Regions from separate parts of the Paenibacillus dendritiformis genome, predicted to be linked through region 1. Evidence: riboswitches for the same ligand, from Rfam matches in the RefSeq annotation. Region 1 holds a riboswitch; each other region holds the start of a gene.

Region 1 (7,609 bases):
ATTCGTATTCTGCACGAGCCGGATGACGTTGCGGTGGGTCACCATGACCCCCTTCGGCTTGCCTGTCGATCCCGACGTGTACATCAGATAGGCGAGATCCTCCGCCTCATTCACGCTGTCCGGATCGATCGCCGCCCCTTCTTCATCGCTTGGGCCGTGCGCGGCCGCTTCGAACCCGACACGGGCGATATGCGGCGGGAGCTGCCCTGCCAGCGACCCGCTCGCAAGCACGAGCTTCGCGCCGCTGTCCTCCAGCAAGTAATCGACGCGATCCGCCGGATAATCCGGATCGATCGGGACATACGCGCCGCCCGCCTTCATAATGGCCAGAACGCCGACGATCATTTCCGCCGTCCGCTCGGTCAAGACGCCGACCGCCTGCTCCCGGCGGACGCCGCGGCGCCGCAGCTCATGAGCCAGCCGGTTCGCCTCCGCATTCAGCTCGGCATAGGTAAGCGAGCGCTGCGGATCGGTGACCGCCGTGCAATCCGGCGTGCGCCGCGCCTGCTCCTCGAACAGGCCGTGAATCGTCGCCTCGCGCGGATAGTCGGCTTGCGTCCGGTTGAACTCGGCGACGATCCGCTCCCGTTCCCTCGCCGTAATCATGTCCAGTTCGCCGATGAGGGCCTCCGGCTTCCGCACCGCCTCCTGCACGAGCTGCAGGAAGTGCCCCGCCAGCCGCTCGATGGTATCCCGGCGGAAGAGAGCCGTATTGTACTCGAAGTTCAGCAAGACGGCATCTTCCCGCTCCACGGCCTCCAGCGTCACGTCGAACTTCGAGGTGCCGTTATGATAAGGAATGGCCTCGCAGGCCGCGCCGCCGAGCTCAAGCGTCGTATTGCCCATGTTCTGCATGACGAAGACCGTGTCGAATAGCGGGTTGCGGCTCATATCCCGCGGGTAGGACAGCCGGTCGACCAGTTTGTCCAGCGGATAGGTCTGGTATTCATACGCCGCCAGCAAGCTCTCCTTCAGCTCGGCCAGATAGTCCGCGAAGGATTTGCCCCCTTCCGGATAGCTGCGAATCGGCAGCGTGTTGACGAACATGCCCATCATCCGCTCCAGATCGGGATGCGTCCGGGCCGCGACGGCGCAGCCGACGATAATATCCTCCTTGTCCGCATAAGCGGCCAGCAGCAGATTGTACACGGCGAGCAGCGCCATGTAGAGCGTCGTCCCCCGTTCCGAAGCCAGCTTCTTCAGCGCGGCGGCATCGGCGGCCGGCAGCGCCGCCCGGACGATATCTCCCGCGAAGGTCTGCATCGGCGGCCGCGGGAAGTCGGTCGGAAGCTCCAGCACCGGCAGCTCGCCTTCCAGCATCCGCAGCCAATACGCCTCTCCCGCTTCCTGCTCCCGAAGTTCCCGCTCCGCCTGCCATTCGGCGTAGTCTTTGTAATGCAGCGTCTGCGCCGGAAGCTCCCGGCCCGCATACAGAGCGGCCAATTCCTCGGTCAGGAGGCTCAGCGAGGTGCCATCGAAGACGATATGATGAACGTCAAGCAGCAGCGCCGCCTCGCCTTCCGCGAACCGGATCCAGGCCGCCCGCAGCAGCGGCGCCTCCTCCATTCGGAACGGCCGCAGGAACGAGGCGGCCGCCTCCTGTGCCGTGCGGCCATCGGCCTCCAGCCGCTGCATAGCGAAGTCGACGGCCGGATGCACCCGCTGCACGACTTCGCCGTCCTCCCAATGGAAGGATGTCCGCAGCGCCTCATGGCGCTCCACCAGCTTCCGGAGGGCCCGCTCCAGCCGCTCTGGTTCGCAATCTCCCGGCAGGCGATAGAGGAGCGGCACATGGTACGCCATGCCGATATCTGCCCGCTGCTGCAAGGCGTACATCCGCTGCTGAGCCGGGGCGAGCCGGTAATGCGGCTTGTCCGGCGCAGACTCGATCGCTTCGAAGCCGCCCTGCTCCAGCTGGGCGATTAGCGAGGCGAGCGAGCGGATATACGGCATCTCGAACAGCAGCTTGAAGGAGATGTTCACCTGGAACGTCTCATAGATTCGCGCCTGCAATTGAGCGACCTTGAGCGAGTGTCCGCCCAGCTCGAAGAAATGATCGTCGATGCCGATCGGCTCGATGCCAAGCAGTTCCTCCCAGATAGCCGCCAGCTTGCGCTCCGTCCCGTTCGTCGGGGCCGCGTAATGGATCGCCGCCCGCTCTTGCCGCTCAGGCCGCGGCAGCTTGGCCCGGTCGATTTTGCCGTTGATCGTGAGCGGCATCCGCTCCAGGAACATGAAATAGCCGGGAACCATATATTCCGGCAGCTGCTGCGCCAGATACGCTCTCAGCCCGGCCGCGTCCAGCCCGCCTTCCGCGACGACGTAGGCGCATAACGCCTTCTGGCCCGGGGCTTCCTCGAAGTCGGCGACGAGCGTCTCTTTCACCTGGCTATGGCTGTGAATGCGGGCTTCAATCTCGCCGAGCTCCATCCGGTAGCCGCGAATTTTGACCTGATGGTCCTTGCGGCCGACGAACTCCAACTGGCCGTCTTCGCATAAGCGGACCAGATCCCCGGTCTTGTAGATTCGTTCCCCCGGCACGAACGGACTGTCGATGAACATTTTTTCCGTCAGATCGTCACGGTTCAAATAACCGCGGGCCACGCCGTCTCCGCCGACCCACAGCTCCCCGGTCGCCCCGGGCGGCTGCAGCTTGCCATGCGCATTGACGACATATATCGTCGAGTTCCCGATCGGCGTGCCGATCGGAATCGGGCCCTCCCGCTCTTCCTTCAGCTCATAGCAAGTCGAGAAGGTCGTATTTTCCGTCGGACCGTAGATGTTCGACAGCCGAATCGGCGCGCACTCCTGCGCAGCCCGGTAGAAATGCTTCGGGGACATCAGCTCGCCGCCGACGAACAACTGGCGCACCGGCTTGAAGATGGCCGGATTGCGGTCAACGAGCTGGAGGAACAACGCCGTCGTCAGGAACATCGTCGTGACGCCGAAGCGGCGCAGCGCTTCATCCAATTGACGGCTGTCCAATATCGTCGTCTTATCGACCAGCACGAGGCCGATGCCATTCAAGAGGGAGCCCCAGATTTCAAAAGTGGACGCATCAAAGACGAGCGACCCGGTCTGCAACATCCGATCTCCGGGCTGGAAGCTCACGTAATTCGTGTTTTTGACGAGACGGACCACGTTGCGATGAGTCACCATGACCCCCTTCGGTCTGCCGGTCGATCCCGACGTGTAGATAATGTAAATCAGGTCCTCCGCGCTCCCGGCCGGCTCCGGGTTATGGCCCGGCTGATCGGCCCAAGCCGTCGCCTCCAACGGCACCTGCACCGCATCCGCCGGCAAGCGTCCGGACAGTCCGGCGCTCGTCAGCACGAGCCGGGCCCCGCTGTCTTCCAGCAAATATTGAATCCGATCCTGCGGATGATCCGGATCGATAGGGACGTACGCGCCCCCGGCCTTAATGATCGCGAGAATTCCGATGACCATCTCCGCCGTCCGCTCGGCGAGTATGCCGACGGCTTGCTCGCGCGCGACCCCTTGCGCACGCAAATAATGAGCAAGCCGGTTCGCCGTTTCGTTCAATTCCTTGTATGTAAATTGGCGGCCTTCTTCGATGATGGCCGGTTCGTCAGGAGTGCGGGCCGCCTGCTCCTCGAACAGGGACGGCACCGTCCGGTCCTTCGGATAAGGATACTGTGTCCGGTTATGCCTCTCGATGTAGCGCCGGATTTCCTCCTTCGTCAGAAGATCCCACTCTCCGATCGGCTTGTCCGGGGCTTGCGCCGCCTCCCTCAGCATCTGGTTCAACTGTTGGCCCATCCGTGTGGCGGCATCCAGGCTGAAGCGCTCCGGCCGATAATAAATCGTAAATAAAAACGGGCCAAGAAATGCCGCTTCCCGCCCCAAAATCCGGGCATGCAGGTCCCCGTCCGAAATCTCGGCTCTCGTCTTGCCCGGCACCTCGGCATCCTGGCACCAGCAGCATGTGGTAATGTCGCCGCTTGCGCCCGAATCCTCCCCGCCGGTCTGCAGTTGGCCGCACAGCGCCTCCGCCGCGCTCCACAGCGTCTCCTCCGGACGAACCGCCACCAGCACGCCGTCCCGGCTCCGGCTGGCCATCGCAAGAAGAACGACTTCCTCTGCGTTATGGTACCGCGCAACCAGACCGCTCCATGCCACGCCCACTGCAGCCTCCAATGTGACCGAACGGGTGCGTGTCAGCTGTTCCAGACCATCCACGATGGCGGAAGGAATCTCGAATGTATGGGCGTCATAGCCCGTAAGCTGTTCGGTTGTAAATGGAATGGCAGACAAATTGATTCAGCTCCTTCTCATTGACGAACAATAGGGTTGGAACCTATCCAATAATTGTTCCAATGTCCAATGCTCTATGGGCGCAATCTTGGAATCGACACCGCATGCCGTCACACAATACCCGGCATCCAGACCCTCCATTCGGGTAAAGACATATCCCCGCGCATGCCAGACGGACGGAAGCCGCCACGGGTGAACTCCGTCCGGCAGGATCTCCAGTTCATCCAGCGGACCGTATCGTCCGGTTCCGCGGGCTTTGAGATAGCTCTGCTTGGCCGTCCACAGCCAATGGAGAAAGCGGGCGCGCGCATCCGCGTCCAGGCCGGAAGCGATCCGGTATTCCCGGGACGTGCATAACAAACGCGCCTCCTCTGGCTTCATAGGCCTGATCCGCTCGATATCGATGCCGACCTCGCAGCGATCGATCGCCGTCACGATCCAGCAACCCGAACGCGATATATTGAAAAATAGGGAACTGCCTGGGGCCATATACGGCTTGCCGAACCGGTTCCGGATGAATGCGATCTCGTCATTCCTCCTCCCGGTCAGACGGCAAATCTGACAGCGGGCGAGAACTTCGGCGATAACCATGAGATGACGATCCGCACGCCGGCTCAGTCTCGCGTAACGCTCCTGCCGTTCGGCAGACAGGAAGGGAACAAGACGTTGAACCAGGCGATCGTCGGTATGGTGGTCCCAGCGGAGAGCAGCAATCTTCATAGGCTTCAACATCCTCTATAGAAAGAAAAAAGGCTACTTCCAGCAATAGCCTCATCACCATAAAGAACGTGAATGGTCCCCTATTCAACATGGCAACCCGGCCGCCATAGCTCCATGAAGGAGAGTTAGGCCCGAGGCTTTGCGTCCTTGCCTTTCGACAAGTTTGCCTTTATCAAGTTTTGTTGTATGTAAACGGTACGGTTGCTTCTCTCTCCGCGGCAGTAGCTCTCTCTGTATAGCGTCATGCTTCAATACCCATACTACGAATAAAAATATAGATACGAGCGTGAGCCGATAATGCGAAAACTGTTGATTACGAACCGTCATGGATGGAATATTTATTCCTTGAACCGCTTGACGTCCACCATCCAAGATCCGAAGCAGCGGAGCAAGGTGGAGGCCGTCCGTCTTGTCATGTCCGGACACACTGCCAAGGATGTCGCGAAGCAGTTGGGCATTCACCGCCAGACGGTATCGAACTATGTAAAAATTTTCAACGACGGCGGCATCGAACAACTGCTATCCAATGTTGCATCTCCCGGGAAGCCAAGAATACTCACCCCTCAGCAGGAAGAAGAACTGATCGGCATCATCAGCAGCCGCATGCCTTCTCCCGGCTCATCGACAGGCTGGTCGATGCGCGATATCCAGGATCTGCTCGAGAAGCATTTCCAGGTGCAAATGACGCGGACGGGCGTTCGGGATATGCTTCGCAGATTAGGTCTTAAGTACACCTCTCGCGGTTATGTGCTCCATCGTACCGAATAGCTCCTTCTCAGGCTCTATTCAGAATATCGGCAAATATATGTCGATTGATTAACGCCACCCCTTAATAATACGGAGCAAAATTCGACATTGCAACTCAGTATATGTCACTTTTTGATGAAAAAGAGAATAAAACGTAATAGGTAAATAGAATTATATACCTGTTGAGGATCATGATAAATAAGTCTCATTCGAAAGAAAAAGCAGAGATAAGAGAGAGAAATCATTCTGCGGAGACCGCGTGGCTGCGGGGTGTTTTAGGGTTACGTTCTGGCCTTACGGTATCGTTCTGGGGGATTGCATAACAGTGGGGTTAAGGGGCTTCTGTATGTAAACATATGTAATTAAAATTTTTATGAATGTTCCCCCTGACTTTCGTTGTAATAACCCAAGGAATGAATTCTTTCTTTGCTGTCTATGTGTGGGGGGGAAACCCAACAGCCGGGCCTTTGTAAGCTGAAGATATTAAGGCGCTTGATTTAAAAATACAGAATGATCGATGGATCCTCTTCCGGCTGCTTGACTCTCGTTGCTACCTGTTCTCCATATTTCTCATTAATCCAGTTTGGGAAATCCTTATTTCCGATACAAATTACGTAATAAGTATTGATTACTTTGCCATCTACTATTTCTTCGCGATACTCTTTTATAGGGTGATCCTCACTACATTCATGCACCATCTGTCGAACTCATTCTGTAATTTTTTGATCTGAAGAGCAACGTCATCTCTGCAATCCAAATATAGTGTCCCCGGGGTTCGCTCACTTCCGAAACGTACCTCAACGATCATATTTTTCCTCCTTATCAAATATTGGCTTATGGCCAGAAACCATATCTGGATATATTTTACATACTAACTCTGCTGGCTGCAAGTTAGTAATAAGGCTGCATAGATTTCAAGTTGTTGAGAAAGTCCGAGGGATTTTGTGGCACTTTATTTTTTGTGTGGTGGATCTCGTCTCTCAGTAGAAAAAAATCGGTTTAATACGCTATGGGTGCCAAGTTTTGAATAGGGAAATGGACAATCTCCACCCCTTCGTGAAAATCAGGGGTTTTCCAACGGCCTGAACACTGCACCATTTCCCTAGACACGCCTATTCGGTAAGCGAAATCTGCAAAACTGTACGATTTCTCCAGACACGCCTCTAAGCGAAATCCTGCGAAAATACAGCAATTCGATAGGGGCGACTTTACCAAAAAGGGAATCCTGCAACACGGCAGGAATTTCACCCGTATCGCTTCGACTTGAAGGAAAAGGGCCTAAAATGATGTAGATTGCAGCAATTCCCTCCACACGTTCAAGCCCTAGGAGGCAACGATGCCTCCAGGATTCGACGCGGTATCTTGGATCCCGTAAAATCAGGCCGTTGAGAAGCCTATAGAAATTTTCTCCACTTCTCAATAAGCTCTTTTAACATATCCCCTTTTATCAAGCGGGCCGGGCATCCTATGTCATTCTTCATAAAATCTGCAACTTTTCAAAGACAGATTCAATCAAGCGTGCGTATTTACTTTCACAAAGAAAAAGGAAAGCATCGCCAATGGCGCGCTTCCCCGCTCTCAATACTCATCGCTGCACTAGTTATTGTTCATTCTCCGATCGAACGTCTCCAGCATGTCCTTCGCAATCCGGTGTACCAGCTTCACATCTTCGGCTTCCCGGCCCTTCAACAGCTTGACGTGCAGTTCAAGAGTGCCGGCGATGCCCAGACGCTCCGCATCTACGCTTGCCATGTCGAACGAGAAAAACTGTTCGATGCTGACATCCAGAGCACGAATGATTCGTTCCAGTGAATCCAGCGAAATATTTAAGCTGCCGCGTTCAGCGCCGCCGATATACGAAGCCTTC
Region 2 (7,609 bases), 2.3 Mb from region 1:
AACACCGCAATGCCGCCCTTAATGACTTTGGCTCCCTGTTCCTGAAGCTCTTCCCATGTTCCCGCATGTATCCAGTCCGTCATCAATCATCCCTCCTCTGTTCAGTCTACTCTCTCAGCGTTAAGAAATTGCCCTTGATTTGCGGCAGCTTGCCGCGATGAACGCGCTCGCTGCCTTATCTCCTCCTTTCCTTACTCGACATAATAAATATGCCGGGATGGCAGCTCCAGGCAGTTGAGCCGACCTCCGTATACGCAGCCGCCGTCAATGCCGATAATCGAATTGGCTCCAAAATAAACCTCGTCCGAACCATGCAGCAGCTTCGCGGGGGAATGACCGAATATGACCGTCTTCGGGCCGCTGTAGCCCTTATGAAATTCCCCGCGTATCCAGAGCAGCTTATGCGGATCGCAAGCCGCCAACGGCATCCCCGGCTCCACTCCGGCATGGACGAATATATACTCATCCGTCTCATAATAGTAGGGCAGCTTGTCCACGAATGAGATGACATCCAGCAATTCACCGGTCCAGCGAATGGCCGCCGGCCGCCCTGTTGCTTCATCCTCCGCATAGCCGTAGCTCAGCAGCGTCTGCTTTGCCCCGTTGCGGAACCAGCGCTCGACCGCCTTTTCCTTATTGCGGTACGCGTCAAGCATCATTTTCTCATGATTGCCCATCAAGACGATGGCCCCCACTTGCTGCAGTTCCCGCACCTTGGCGATCACTTCTCTTGAATGCGGGCCACGATCAATATAATCGCCCAGCAGCAAAAGCTGATCGCGATTCGCGTCATAACAGGCCATCTCCAGCAGCCGCTCGAACTTCACCAGTTCTCCATGAATATCGCTAATGACAAGCATTCGCTCCATCGTATCGATCCCTTCTTTCTCTTCCCATCGTACCATGAGCGAATATTTCGTATCCAGCCCCTGATCCAGCCTTGCCTGCATCCTAAATCTCCGTTCTTATTCATTGGCTTGTCCCGGATTACGGCTCGGCTCTTCTAAGGAGAACTCTGTCTTCGACCTGCTTACTGGTGAAGCAGCGCGCCGACCTGCGGCTGCATGCTGCCGTGCCGGTATCTCGCCTTCTGGACGAGCACAATGTATTTGTCAAGCCGCTGGCTTTCCCGGATTGTTCTTTCATTCAGCAGATCATTATTTTCCATCGCCAGACGGACCATTCGCGTTCGGATCTGTTCGATTTTGCACATCAGATCTTGTAAATCCGTCTCTTCCGCTTCCGGCTCCAGCCTGCTCACCATCCATTCTCCACCAGGAGCCGACAGCTCATTTCGATGAAGGATCGCTTCCCGTCCCGCCATTCTGCAGGAACCGCCCTTATTCACGTCTTCCATCGCCTACTATTGCCCTCCCTCAAGCAACATGACTTGACAATTCCAATTATAGTTAAAAAAAGTAAAAATGCCGTCGAATCATCACTTTTCATATGAGCCATAAAAAGACACTTCCCAGCAGGGAAGTGCCCAGCCATCCTTTTCAAGCTTGCTTGCCTTGAAAACGTCGTAACTTGCGATCTGCCTCCTGACAATCGAGTGAATGATTCGGCATTTTGCGACATTATTTGTTCAATTTTATACATTTTTCCTTTTTATACTTTATAGTATCATTATTTCATTCCGCTGTAAATGACATTTTTCCATAAAATTCATTCCTTATGCTGAGATTTGAAAGTATTATAGAGTATGTCAATTACAAGATTTCCTTGCTACCATCGATTTGACAGAAAGGGGTTATATTCCGTACCCATGAATTCAGACATCATCATCACGCTTATCATCTTGGCCATGGCCGCAATTCTCTTCATGACGGGAAAGATCCGATCGGATCTGGTCGCCATCTGCTCCTTGATCCTGCTTGTCCTGCTTGGAATATTGACGCCGAACGAAGCGTTGTCCGGCTTTTCCAATTCCGTCGTCATCATGATGATCGGCTTGTTCATCGTCGGAGGCGGGATATTCCAGACGGGGCTCGCCAAAGTGGCCAGCGGCAAGATGCTTCAACTCGCAGGCCACAGCGAGACGCGCCTGTTGATGACCGTTATCCTGGCGACCTCGCTGATCGGCGCCTTCGTCAGCAATACCGGCACCGTCGCCGTCATGCTGCCCATCGTCGTCAGTCTGGCTGCCAGCGCCAACATCAGCCCGGGACGCCTGTTGATGCCGATTGCGTTCGCGAGCAGCATGGGCGGCATGCTGACCTTAATCGGGACGCCGCCCAACCTGGTCATCAGCGAGACGCTCGCCCAAGCGGGATTCGATGAACTGTCCTTCTTCTCCTTCACGCCAATCGGAATCGTATGCCTCCTCCTTGGCACCGGTTTTTTGCTCCTTCTGAGCAGGTTGCTTCCGAAGGGAGAAGGCGAAGGCCGCGGCCGGCGGAACGGGCGATCGCTGCATGAGCTTGCCCGCCAGTATCAGCTGTCTCAGAATCTGTACCGCGTGCAAGCCGGGGAGGAAGCGACGATTGTGTCCCGTTCCCTCCAGGAGCTCGATATTCCGAACCGTTATCAGGTTCATATTATCGAGATTCGCCGCCGGACATCGAACAAGAACCCGTTCTTCAAGACGATCAATCAAGAGATAGCCGGCCCGGCGACCGTCATTCAGGACCGAGATATTTTGTATGTATACGGTCCATTCGAGCGCGTGCAAGACTTCGCCGAAGCATGCGGGCTTCAACTGCTTGACCGTCAGACCGCCGAGATCGATCAAGCCGCCGAGCCGAATACCGAGCGGTACGCTTCAGATCAGATCGGCATCGCCGAGGTGCTGCTGCCGCCGAATTCCCCGCTGCTCAATCAGCAGGTGAAGCAGTTGGGGTTCCGCGAGAAATATCAGCTCAATATATTGGCGATTCAGCGCAAAGGAGAGTACTTGCTGAATCAGCTCAAAGACGAGAAAATCCGATTCGGGGACGCCCTGCTCGTTCAAGGGACGTGGAAGAGCATCGCCCGGCTCTCAAAGGAAGAGTCGGAAGTCGTCGTCGTCGGCCAGCCGCTGGAGACGGCTGCCGAGATGCCGATGAACCATAAAGCGCCGCTCGCGGCCGGCATCATGCTGTTCATGATCGCGCTGCTCATCCTGGAGATATTTCCGGCCGTCATCTCCGTCATGATCGCGGCCGTCCTTATGGTTGCCACGGGGTGTCTTCGCGGTATGGAGTCCGCCTACAAGACGATTAATTGGGAGAGCATCGTCCTCATTGGCGGCATGATTCCGATGTCGATCGCGATCGAGAAGACAGGCGCGGCTGCCTTGCTGTCGCAGAAGCTCGTGCTGACCCTCGGGAGTATCGGACCGTTCGCCTTGCTCGCAGGCATCTATTTTACGACGTCGCTTCTCACGCTGTTCATCAGCAATACCGCCTGCGCTGTCCTGGTCGCTCCGATCGCGATGACGGCCGCGATGCAGTTGGGCGTCAACCCGCATCCGTATCTGTTCGCCGTCGCGATTGCGGCCAGCATGTGCTTCGCCGTCCCGTTCTCGACCCCGCCCAACGCGTTGGTCATGTCGGCCGGCAAATATTCTTTCATGGACTATATCCGGGTCGGATTGCCGCTTCAGCTGCTGCTTGGCATTGCCATGGTGGCGCTGCTGCCGCTCTTTTTTCCGTTTTAAAATCTAGCAAACGGTCTTTCATTTCGACAATCTTCTATTTTCAGCAGCAAAAAAGGATAAATTGTATGTACGTTCCATCTAAAAGATGATAGAATAAAAATAGAATAGATACGCTAAAAATGGATAAATGGCAAACCCTAGCGAAAGCAGGGGACGCAAAGCCACGGGTCTAAGGCATGCACGCATGCGATGATAGCCGGGTTGCCCTAATTGCGACAGCTGTTGCGTCTTTTTGGCGCCGCCTTTAGGGTGGCGCTTTTTTGATTTCCATGAGCGCCCCCGTCTATCATCTCATTCTAGCGTAGATCCAATTCGATATAGAATGGGGAGATAGCTATGGGTACACATCGATATACGACCGAACACAACCCTGACTCAGCCATAATCAGACAACATACACGAACAGCGAGACGGCATGTATCCGCACTCTTCTGCGCTGTAATGGCTATCGGACTCTTCCTGACCCTTTCACTCGCCACTGCGGAAGCGGACAGCATTCCGGCAGCGGACGGGGCGCTGCGCACCGCTCCAGTAGCCGCCGGAGCCAGCGCGATGAGCGGCACGGAATTCAAGCTTCAAGGCATCTCAATCGGGATGAATGAATCGGAGTTGCTCGGTATTCTCGGAGAACCCGCGCGCAAAGATCTTAGCGAATACAATTTCGAATGGTACATATACAATCAGAATTACCAACGTTATATCCAGGTCGGCGTGCAGCAGGGCAAAGTGGTTGCCCTGTATACGAACGCCCAGGACTGGACGTCCGCGAGCGGAATCGGCTTCGGATCGACGAGGCAAGAAGCAGAAGCCGCTTACGGCTCCCCGCTTGCGAGTGTCAAGAAAGGAAATACGATTTATAAGTTCAAGGACAACGGCGGAGAATACACCATGCATCAGGTCGGCGGTGCGTATGCCACACTGTTTTACGATCTGAGCCGAAAAAATACGGTTACCTCGATCCAGGTTATCGATCAGAACGTCGAGTTGTCGCTCAAAGGCTTTTACGGCAAGCCAAGCGAACGATTGCGGGAAAGCTTTGAGCGCGAAGTGCTGGATTTGACCAATGCCGTCCGGGTTCGCGAAGGTAAAAAACCGCTTGAGTGGAACGACAAGATTGCGGTAACGGCGCGAAAGCATAGCGCAGACATGATGAAGCGCAGCTTCTTCTCGCACGACAATCCCGCTGGCCAGTCTCCATTCGATCGGATGAAGCAAGACGGCATCACTTACAAGGCGGCTGGAGAAAATATTGCCGCCGGACAAACAAGCGCCATCTTCGCCCACGAGAACTGGATGAATTCAAGCGGGCACCGCAAAAACATTTTAGGCGATTTCGAGCGCCTTGGCGTCGGAGTCTCCTTCGGCGGTCCGTATCAAGCTTACTATACACAAAACTTCTTCACGCCGAGCCGCTAGGATTACAAGAAAACCGCCGCCTCTTGCACAGGCGGCGGCTAGCATAGCTCTACTCGTTATGTTTCATTCTTTTGCGCGACAGCCACATGACCAATGCGGCAGCGCAGAACAACAGGCCAATCCAAGAAGCCAGCGGCGATTTCTCGCCCGTTGCCGGCAGCATCGGTCCAGCCGAATGATCAGGCTTCTTGCGATCTGCCGGCCGGTTCGCAGGAAGTTCCTTCGAGCCTGGTTGCTCTTCCGTTCCCGGCTCCTCTTCCGTGCCCGGTGTGCCTGGAACGGTTTCTCCCGGTTCGCTTTCACCCGGATCGGTCTCACCGCCGACTACCGTGTCCGGTCCTTCCACGATTGTGCCAGGGACCGTCTCTCTGTTGTCAGGCGGATTCGTGCCCGGAGTGGTACCGCCGGAACCCGGATCTGTCGTTCCGCCACCGTCTGAACCCGGACTTTCCGGATCAGGGCGTTCCGGCTCCGGCTTGCCGCCGGACTTGACCAGACCCGCGTCAATGGTCAGATTCCGCTCCCCGTGACCGAGCATAATAACATCCGTCCAGCCGTCGGCATTGGCTTTGGAATTGCGCGCCGGGTCGTTTCCGGCTCCCTTGATCGTGAACTTGTAACCATCCGGCAGTTCAAAATGAACGATGTAGGTTCCGGCGGACAAGTTGTCGAATAAATAGTAGCCATCATACACGGCCTCGGTTACGGATGGCCCGTATACATCCCCTGTTACCGTGCCCCCGTATGTGGTATCCGTTACCGTCTTGTATACGGATTGGGTCACGGTCGTCGCCAACAGTTCACGGTTGCTGTTGTACAGTTTGACCGTCACGCCGTTCAAGCCAACCTCGTCTTCATCCTGAATGCCGTTGCCATTCTTGTCAATCCAGACATAATCGCCAAGCGCACCCGTTCCTGGCGCTTCCGGCAGCGGGATAAGCCCGGCATCGATATTCTGGTTCTTCTCGCCGTGCGCAAGCTCAATCACATCGGTGCGGCCATCGTCGCGGGTGACGTCGGAATCTTTGCCGCGATCGTCGCCCTGGTGCGGTATCGTCCATTTATGGCCGTTCGGCAGGATGAACTTCACGACATATTTCCCGGCCGGCAGCTCCGTGAACAGATAATATCCTGGCTTGCCGTTTTTGTTGTCCGTCGTGGTGCGTTTTAGCAAGCTGCCGTTGTCATCGTACAGCTCCACCTTCACGCCATTCAGGCCAATCTCGTCTTCATCCTGGATGCCGTTGCCGTTCTTGTCAATCCAGACATAATCCCCGATTTCCCCCGTCTCCGGCATGACCGGCAGCGGGACGAGCCCGGCATCGATGTTGTGATTCTTCTCGCCGTCGCCCAGCACGATTTCATCCGTGTAGCCATCCTCGTTGATCACGTCGGAATCTTTGGCCGGATCATTGCCTTGATGCGGCTTCGTCCAGCTATATCCGTCCGGCAGAATAAACTTCACGACGTATTTGCCGGCAGGCAGATTCGTAAACAGATAGTACCCTGGCTTGCCGTCGAAATTGTCATTCGTGATCGTCTTGTTAAGCAGCTTGCCGTTGCTGTCGTACAGCTCAACCGTTACCCCGTTCTTTCCTTCTTCATCATCATCCTGAATGCCATTGCCGTTTTTGTCGATCCAGACGTAATCGCCGATTTCGCCTTTACGGCTATCTTTAATTTTTACGCCGACTTTTTTCGGCTCCGCCGGCAGCAGCGGACTTCCGTTATCTGCCCGCTTCGCCGTAAAGCCGAACGAGTTCCAGGCAATCTCGTTATCGCCGCTTGGAGCGCCGACCGGCGCGCTCATTTCCCATACGACTTCCTTGCTCTCCCCTGGCATCAGCACCAAGTCGTTATCGAGCACGAATTTGAGCGCCCGGACTGTCGTCAGATCCTCTGGCGGTTCAGCGGACCAGCTTCCGCCTTCCAGCGAGACGGATTCATCCGTGCTGTAATACACCGTCACCGCTTTCGGCGCGGTTACTTTTTCCGTCAAGACCGGACTCCATTTGCTTTCGCGCGGCGTCTTGTCAATGACTCCGGTATCGCCGATTCGAGGAAGGGCGTCCACAATCGTGACGTCTTTGACCCCAACGGTGCCTTTGTTCGTCACGACGACCTTATACTTGATTTTTCCGCCCGGCGTAACGGTTCCGGTATCCGGATATTTCGTCCAATTGTCTTCGTCCAAATCTCCCTGCACATATTTGACGGATTCGAGATTCGTCGCGGAGTTGACATGGATGTCTGCCCCGTCATATACATACCATTTGCCGTCTTTATAACGCTGCTGGACAAAATTATAGTAATTGTTCAAGTAATCATGTTCATCGGACGTGACTTCCACTTCATTATGAATCGTCCCCGTCGTTACCCCTGCGCTTACTTTCGCCTGGAAAGTCAGCTCGATCCACTGTCCCTTCTTCAGCGTCAGCGGACCATTGTCATCCCAATACCATGTGAGCGAAGTCGTTCCCTCCGGGCCTTGAGAATCCGACTTGAAGCGGGGTGGCGGCGGATTCACTCCTTCGCTGCCCGTTACTTGCACCG
Region 3 (7,609 bases), 910 kb from region 1:
CGGATTATTCTACCGTAGCTACGAATGTGCGCTCTGATTTGAAGCTGTGGAGCAAGTTCGATCATATCATCGCCGTCTCTCCTTCATGCAGGGAAGCCTTCTTGGCAAAGTACGAAACGCTGAGAGACAAGGTGACCGTAATCGAAAACATTATCTCTCCGGACTACATCAAGATGATGTCCGGGGAGTCTGTCGATTCACCGATGGCAGCGGATCCGCGCTTCAAATTGGTCACCGTCGCCCGTTTGTCGCACGCCAAGGGGATCGACCAGGCTGTCATGGCCTTGAAGAAGCTGAGAGAGAAGGGGCTTGAGGACATTGCCTGGTACGTTGTGGGTTATGGCGGGGACGAGGAGATGATTCGCGGTCTCATTGCGAAGAATCGGCTGCAGGATGATTTCATTTTGCTGGGCAAGCAGTACAATCCCTATCCTTTCATCAAGCAAGCCGATCTCTATGTACAGCCTTCCCGTTACGAGGGGAAAGCCGTGACCGTAACCGAAGCCCAGATTTTGGGCAAACCTGTTCTGATTACCCGTTATCCTACGGCACAGAGTCAGGTTGCCGACGGCTTGGACGGATATATTACGGACTTATCGGTCGAGGGCTTGGCGGAAGGGATCGAGCATTTATATCGAGATCGGCAGCTAAGATGCCGGCTCGCGGACATGTGCAGCAGGACTCAGTATGGCAATGCGGGCGAACTCAATAAACTATACGCATTGTTGGATGACAATGGATAGGAGGCGAGGCTATGGATAACATCCTGCTGCTCGACACCTCAGTCGGTTCCTTGAATAAAGGGGATGAAATCATCATGAAATGCGTGAGGCGCCAATTGTCCGGCATTACGCGCCAGGCCAATGTGTTTACCGTGCCTACGCATCTTTCCCCCTTCGGCTGGTTCCAGGTGATGCGAGATTCATTACGTGTTCAATTCTATACAAGAGCCAAATACAAGTTCGTCGGCGGAACGAATCTATTGACCATGGACATGTTCACCCATTTCCCGCAATGGAATATTAATGTGTTTAATTATCGTCCGTTACAAGGCAGCATTCTCTTGGGGGTGGGGGCGGGCAAAGGAGAAAAAATAAAACGGTACACGAAAATGCTCTACCGCAAGGTGTTGTCCCATGAATATGTGCATAGCGTTCGGGATGAACGAACCTGGAGATTCGTCACGGATTTAGGGCTCAAGGCGTTAAATACGGGATGTCCGACGATGTGGGCGTTAACGCCCGAGCATTGCCGGGATATTCCCAGGGGGAAATCGGATGCCGTCGTGTTTACGTTGACAGATTACGCAAGAGCGCCCCGTCAAGATCAGCTCCTGATCGATCTTCTGATTAGAAGCTACAGGAAAGTATATTTCTGGGTTCAGGGAGCCGATGATTATGCGTATTTTCATACGTTATCGAATACCGAAGGCATTCACGTCATTCCTCCTTCGCTGGAAGAATATGAAGCTGTGCTCAGCACGGATGTCGACTTTGTAGGCACGCGCCTGCATGCCGGAATCTATGCGATGCGTCACAAGAAACGTTCCATCATTATTGCGGTTGACGAACGGGCCAGAGGAATGAGTGAGACATACGCCCTGAATACCGTGGACCGTACGGATCTCGCCGGCCTTGAAGCCATGATCCATTCGGAATTTGCGACGAATGTCCGGATCAACCTGGAGGCCATCCAAGCGTGGCTGGATCAGTTCAAGCAGCGGTAATACCGGTCTTGAAGGAGGAAGCCCATGATACAACTGACGCGGGAACAAATCAAAGTAAATCAAAACCGTGTGGACTATTTTTTTCAGGTGGACCCCAGGCTTCAAAAATACTTCAGAGCAAGCAATCATTTATTTATGAAATATAACTATGATATCTCGGGTCTTCCCGCAAGCATATTGTCGATTCCGTTTGCAGCGAACATGATGCCGCTCGCGTGGCTTACGGATGCGACGCTGTACGTCGACGAACTGGATCGTTCCTTCTATGACTGTCTTGCGGAACTGAAGCAGGCATATCAGGAGATGTTCCCCCATTTTCCGCTCAAGGGGCAAATCAAGGTCGGGCAGGTGTCTTCCTATGATTATCAACCGGAGCATGAAGCTGCCGTGCTATTTAGCGGGGGCTTGGACGCCTTGACGACTTATATCCGCCACCGGGAGAAGAAGCCTTTTCTCATTACGGAGTACGGATGGCATGAAGGGGACTGTACAGACAGCGAGGTATGGACCGCAGACCGTGAGCATGCGGAAGCTTTTGCCCGCAAGGAAGGGCTCTCCAATATCCTGGTGGAGTCCAACTACGGCACCTTCGTCTATCCTCAGCGAATCGACCGGGATTTCCGGCGCTCGCTGGGCGACACCTGGTGGCATGGACTGCATCACGGTCTGGCGATTATATCGGCAGCGGTTCCTGCAGCCTGCTTGTTACAGGTGAAGACGATTTACATTGCGAGCTCGCATACGATCGGCAACACGTATTCATGCGCTTCCGACCCGTCGACGGACAATCTGATTCGTTACGGAACGGGCGATGTGTTCCATGACGGATATGAGCTGTCCCGGCAGGATAAAGTCAAAGTGGTTGTCGATCATTATGCCGCTGCCAATGACAAGACCGCCGTCCGGGTATGCTATCGCAACACAGAAAATTGCTGTCAATGCGAGAAGTGCGTCAGAACGATCATGGGGATTGCGGCAGAGGGCCATGACCCGAATGACTACGGTTTTCCGGTTCCTGATGAGCTCTCCGGTTTTTTGAAGCGGTTTTTGAAGCGGGAGGTCAAGTTTTTCACGAATATCCAAATCGAACGGTTATGGAAGCCGATCCAGGAGCGCATGCGGGAGAATCCTGACAACGTGAAGGATCCGGATCTGCTGTCTTGGTTTCCGGATTACGATTTCGTGGCCCATCGAAGAAAAGAACGGTTCCGCTACCGTGTGACGCAATTTTTCCCGATCATCAGAAGGAAAGTGAGAACGGGTTTGCAGCAAATCCGTGAAACCAGGTAAAAGAGCAGGTACAGGGATGAGAATTCGCAATTCGCTTTATAACATTTTTTTTGGTCTGCTGGGGCAAGCCATTAGCACCATAATGGGTTTTATCGTTAGAACGGTTTTTATATGGACGCTTGGCGTTGAGTATCTGGGAGTGAGCGGCCTGTTCTCCGATGTGCTCATGCTCCTGTCTCTTGCCAATCTCGGTTTTGAGACCGCGATTATTTACAGCTTGTACCAACCTCTTGCCGATCGGGACGAGGCCAGGATAAAAGCTTTTATGCATTTATTTCGAAAAGCCTATCTGTTCATAGGTATGATTGTGCTCTTGCTGGGGCTTTCCCTGATTCCCTTTCTCGATGTTTTCATTCAGGGGGAAACGACGGTTTCTCATCTCGAACTCATCTATGTGTTATTTCTGCTCCATTCCGTGTCCACCTACTTCTTCGCTTATAAACAGGCCATTATTGTGGCCGACCAGCAGCAGCATGTGATATCGCGAATCCATAGTGTGTATGTCATTGCCATGAACACGATCCAAATCATCGTGCTTCTCTGTACGAAAAACTACATTCTATTCCTTGTGATCCAGATTGGAATGAGCGTTCTCAGAAACAAGTATATTTCCCGCGTGGCCGACCGAAAGTACGAATTCCTGAGGGAGCCGCTCAGTACTCCTCTGGACAAAGGAGAGAAGAAGACCTTTTTTCAAAATCTGCGCTCCCTGCTTATGTACAAAGTGAGCGGCGTTGTCATCAATGGGACGGATAATCTGATTATTGCGAACCTGTTTGGCGTCATATGGGTCGGACTGTATTCCAATTATTATTTGATTCTGACAACCTTAACTACGTTTCTCAGCTATTTCTTCTATTCTCTAACGGCCAGCGTAGGGAATTTGAACGCTACGGAGGATAAGGAGAAGAAGTTTTTCTTCTACTGTGTGTTACGCTTGGCCAACTTTTGGGTGTTCGGGCTTTGTGCCGTCTGTTTGTGGAACTTGCTCGATCCCGTGATTATTTTATGGCTCGGAGGTTCTTTTGTCCTCGGCAAGGAGACCTTGCTTGCGATCCTGCTCAATTTTTATACGACGGGGATGCAAAATGCTTCGACCATGTTCCGGGATACGACAGGCATGTTCCGAAGGGGAAGGTACAGCCCGTTGATCGCAGCGGCAATGAACATCGCATTATCGATTACGCTTGCACGCTTCATCGGGATGCCGGGAGTGTTCCTCGGAACGGTCATTAGCCGGTTGCTAACCTATTTTTGGGTTGATCCTTATTTGCTTCATAAGCACGTATTCTTTCAACCGCTGCGCCCTTATTTTACCCGTTACGCACTGCATGCCGCGTTAGTTCTTCTGGCGGCATCCTTCTGCGGCTGGATTGCAGGCTTGTTCACGCTGCCGCTGTTATGGGATATCGCCGTCAGGGTCCTGCTGTGCCTGACCGTAACGAACCTGATCTTCTATGCGTGCTTTCGCAAATCGAGGGAGTTTATCTACTTAACGAACATAGCCAAGGCGAATCTGGGAAAGCTGTCGATCCTTACTAAATTCAATCCGGTCATACGGAGAGAGGAGACAAGGTAATGGCCATTATGATCACGGGTGGCGCCGGTTATATCGGAAGCCATACTTGCGTAGAAATGCTGGAGGCGGGATATGAAATCGTCGTTCTTGACAATTTCTCCAACAGCCATCCGGAAGCGATTCGCCGGATCTCGGATATTACAGGCAAAGGATTTGCTTTTTATGAAGCGGATCTCCTCGACGAGCAACGCTTGAATCGGATATTCGAGGGACATCGCATCGATGCCGTGATCCATTTTGCCGGCCTGAAAGCGGTTGGGGAATCGGTTCAGGTGCCGCTTGATTACTACCATACGAATCTTACCAGCACGCTGGTTCTGTGCAGGGCGATGGCCAGGCATGGCGTGTATAAGCTGGTATTCAGCTCATCCGCCTCGGTATATGGGGCACCGGACTGTGTTCCCATTTCGGAGGAAGCCAGCCTTGGGGCGGTGAGTCCCTATGGAAGAACCAAACAAATGATTGAGCAAGTACTGCAGGATCTGGCTTCTTCTGACCCGAGATGGGGAATTTCCATTCTCAGATATTTCAATCCCGTCGGTGCACATAAAAGCGGAAAGATCGGAGAGAGCCCCAATGGGACGCCTAACAATTTAATGCCGTTTATTACGCAAGTCGCCGTAGGGAGATTGCCGTCGCTCAAAATATACGGCTCCGATTACCCTACAAAAGACGGAACGGGAATCCGAGATTATATTCATGTCGTGGATTTGGCGCAAGGCCATCTGAAAGCATTGGAGCATTTGGATCATACAAATGGGGTCGAATGTTATAACCTGGGTACGGGCCAGGGGGTTACGGTGCTGGAGATGATCCATTCCTTCGAGAAGGTGTCGGGGGTTCAGATTCCCTATGAAATCGTGGGGCGAAGACCGGGGGATGTCGCGATTTGCTATGCCGATCCGACCAAGTACCTATTGAACCTGGGATGGTTCCCGAAATACGGCATCATCGACATGTGTGAGGATAGCTGGAATTGGCAGGTTCATAATCCGCAAGGGTATTGCGAGAGGATCACGGCCGGGTAATCACCGAATTCGACAAAACTAGTGCTCCAGAGACGACATACTATGACACCATGAAACGTCAAATGTCGTGTATAATGCTACTTAATAAGTATATATTAGGAAACGATGAAATGCGCTTTTGTCTGGGCACTTTAGGCGCGTGGAGTTAGTGGTGCAACCGGCCGAGTAAATTCGGGAGGCAATGCAATCATGGTTGAAGCGGTTCCAGGTAACAATGAACAATTGGACAAGGATTGGGTAGCTATTATCTTAACTGCACGACAAATGGGCCTTTCCATTGAGGACATTCGTAAACTTCTTCGCGATTTTCAGGCACAATCTAATCCCGAATGGCCGCTCCATGTCAATTCAGAAGCATAACTCGCGAGCGTTGACATTAGCGAAAAGAAATCTCCTTTGTTGAGGCGTGTTTACAGATAATGCGCGGTGGACTCAACAATCGGAGATTTCTTTATTCCTGGCTGCCTCAACGCTAGTGGGCATCACGACTCTTCGCGTGTTAGCTTCCACTTATTATATTCCAAAAATTCTTTGAATTGCTCTTTGCTTACGCCAGAAGCCATCGCTTCTTTTACAAGATTAGTCCATTCTTCGTCTAACGCCTCAGCTTCATTCGAGGCTTCTTTATCTTGCAGCAGCTCTTCAACCGAGACCCCAAGAATAACGCTAATCTTCTCCAGAAATTGAATGGAAGGATTCTGCTGAATTCCTCTTTCAATTGAGCTTAAATAGGATTTTGCGACACCGGCTCTTTCGGAGAGTTCTGACAGTGAGTAATTTTTCTTCCTTCGAAGGATTTGAATCCGTTCTCCGATCATGATTTAACCTCCGTGTATACATCTGCTTGTCCCTATTATATCCGATTTGTGCCACCTCCGAAAGCGGCTACAACGGATAGACGGAAACAGGATTCACCTCCTGATTTTGTAAGAGATTAACAAATATACTCTTTTTTTCTGAGAATAATGACAAAAAGGTTCCCTGTTCAACCAATTTCCCGTCATGCATAACTAAAATTTGTTCCGCGTTTTGGATGGTGGACAGCCTATGGGCAACCACAATGACCGTAATGCGCTCCTTCAACCGGTGCAAAGCGGTCAGAATCTTTTTTTCATTCTCCGTATCCAGTGCGCTTGTCGCCTCATCCAGGACAAGGATCGAAGGCTGGCGGATGATGGCTCTTGCCAGCACCAGCCGCTGCCGTTCCCCTCCTGACAGACGAATGCCCCGATCTCCAATGAGCGTCTCCAATTGGTGAGGAAGCTTGCGTACAAATTCAGCTGCCGAGGAGAAATCGAGCGCTTCCCACAGATCGTTCTCCGTGGCGCTCGGTTTAACCATCAACAGGTTTTCTCTTATGCTCGCATTATAGAGAAACGGATCCTGCGCCACATACCCGATGGAGCGTCTGTACGCGAGCAGATTTTCATTCGTGATCGCCATGCCATCCACGAGGATTTGACCGGATTCAGGCTGCATCAGGCCCATAAGGAGGTCGATCAACGTGCTCTTGCCGGCCCCTGATTTGCCAACGATAGCGGTCATCCCTTGGGCAGGAATATGAACGCTGATATTTTGCAAAGCATACACAGGCCGCTGCGGCTGATAACGAAACGAAAGATTTCTGACTTCGATTCCTTGCATAACGAACCAAGGGCCAGGTCCCTGAGCGGGCGATTCGGTAAGCGCGATCGCCTGATCTGCGGCCAACTGGCAGTCATGCTGCAATTGCTGAAGAGCCTTGAAGGCGGGGATGGTCGAAGCCAATTGTTCCAGCTTGGACTGGAGGCTGGTAAATCGCGGCCACAACCTGGCAAAGACCAGAATAACGATCAACAAAGACGGTCCCTCAGCCGGAAAAAAGCGAAATGACACAAAGATAAATCCGGCAATAAGCAGTGAGGACGATATTTTATACAACAGCTGGGAATTCAGCCTTAGCCGCACATAATCCAGCTGCTCTTGCATGGTTCCTTCGGTAAGCTG

The links. Region 1 has a riboswitch for cyclic di-GMP ahead of L6439_RS04760 (4'-phosphopantetheinyl transferase family protein). Riboswitches for the same ligand answer to the same signal wherever they lie in the genome.
Region 2: linked by a shared signal. The riboswitch ahead of L6439_RS15060 (CAP domain-containing protein) and the one ahead of L6439_RS04760 (4'-phosphopantetheinyl transferase family protein) in region 1 are both predicted to bind cyclic di-GMP.
Region 3: linked by a shared signal. The riboswitch ahead of L6439_RS00910 (anti-repressor SinI family protein) and the one ahead of L6439_RS04760 (4'-phosphopantetheinyl transferase family protein) in region 1 are both predicted to bind cyclic di-GMP.

What each region holds. Positions count from the first base shown of each region.
Region 1 covers NZ_AP025344.1:1,098,447-1,106,055, reverse strand. The annotation lists gene L6439_RS04765 (non-ribosomal peptide synthetase) at 1-4,275, opposite strand, end outside; gene L6439_RS04760 (4'-phosphopantetheinyl transferase family protein) at 4,282-4,995, opposite strand; cyclic di-GMP riboswitch class I at 5,084-5,173, opposite strand; gene L6439_RS04755 (helix-turn-helix domain-containing protein) at 5,293-5,763, shown strand; gene L6439_RS04750 (helix-turn-helix domain-containing protein) at 7,339-7,609, opposite strand, start outside.
Region 2 covers NZ_AP025344.1:3,423,148-3,430,756, forward strand. The annotation lists gene L6439_RS15040 (Rieske (2Fe-2S) protein) at 1-83, opposite strand, end outside; gene L6439_RS15045 (metallophosphoesterase family protein) at 192-869, opposite strand; gene L6439_RS15050 (aspartyl-phosphate phosphatase Spo0E family protein) at 1,031-1,357, opposite strand; gene L6439_RS15055 (SLC13 family permease) at 1,769-3,640, shown strand; cyclic di-GMP riboswitch class I at 3,760-3,849, shown strand; gene L6439_RS15060 (CAP domain-containing protein) at 3,977-5,056, shown strand; gene L6439_RS15065 (SdrD B-like domain-containing protein) at 5,106-7,609, opposite strand, start outside.
Region 3 covers NZ_AP025344.1:191,210-198,818, forward strand. The annotation lists gene L6439_RS00885 (glycosyltransferase) at 1-743, shown strand, start outside; gene L6439_RS00890 (polysaccharide pyruvyl transferase family protein) at 755-1,726, shown strand; gene L6439_RS00895 (peptidase) at 1,751-3,016, shown strand; gene L6439_RS00900 (lipopolysaccharide biosynthesis protein) at 3,033-4,595, shown strand; gene galE (UDP-glucose 4-epimerase GalE) at 4,595-5,623, shown strand; cyclic di-GMP riboswitch class II at 5,713-5,795, shown strand; gene L6439_RS00910 (anti-repressor SinI family protein) at 5,813-5,983, shown strand; gene L6439_RS00915 (helix-turn-helix domain-containing protein) at 6,106-6,441, opposite strand; gene L6439_RS00920 (ABC transporter ATP-binding protein) at 6,509-7,609, opposite strand, start outside.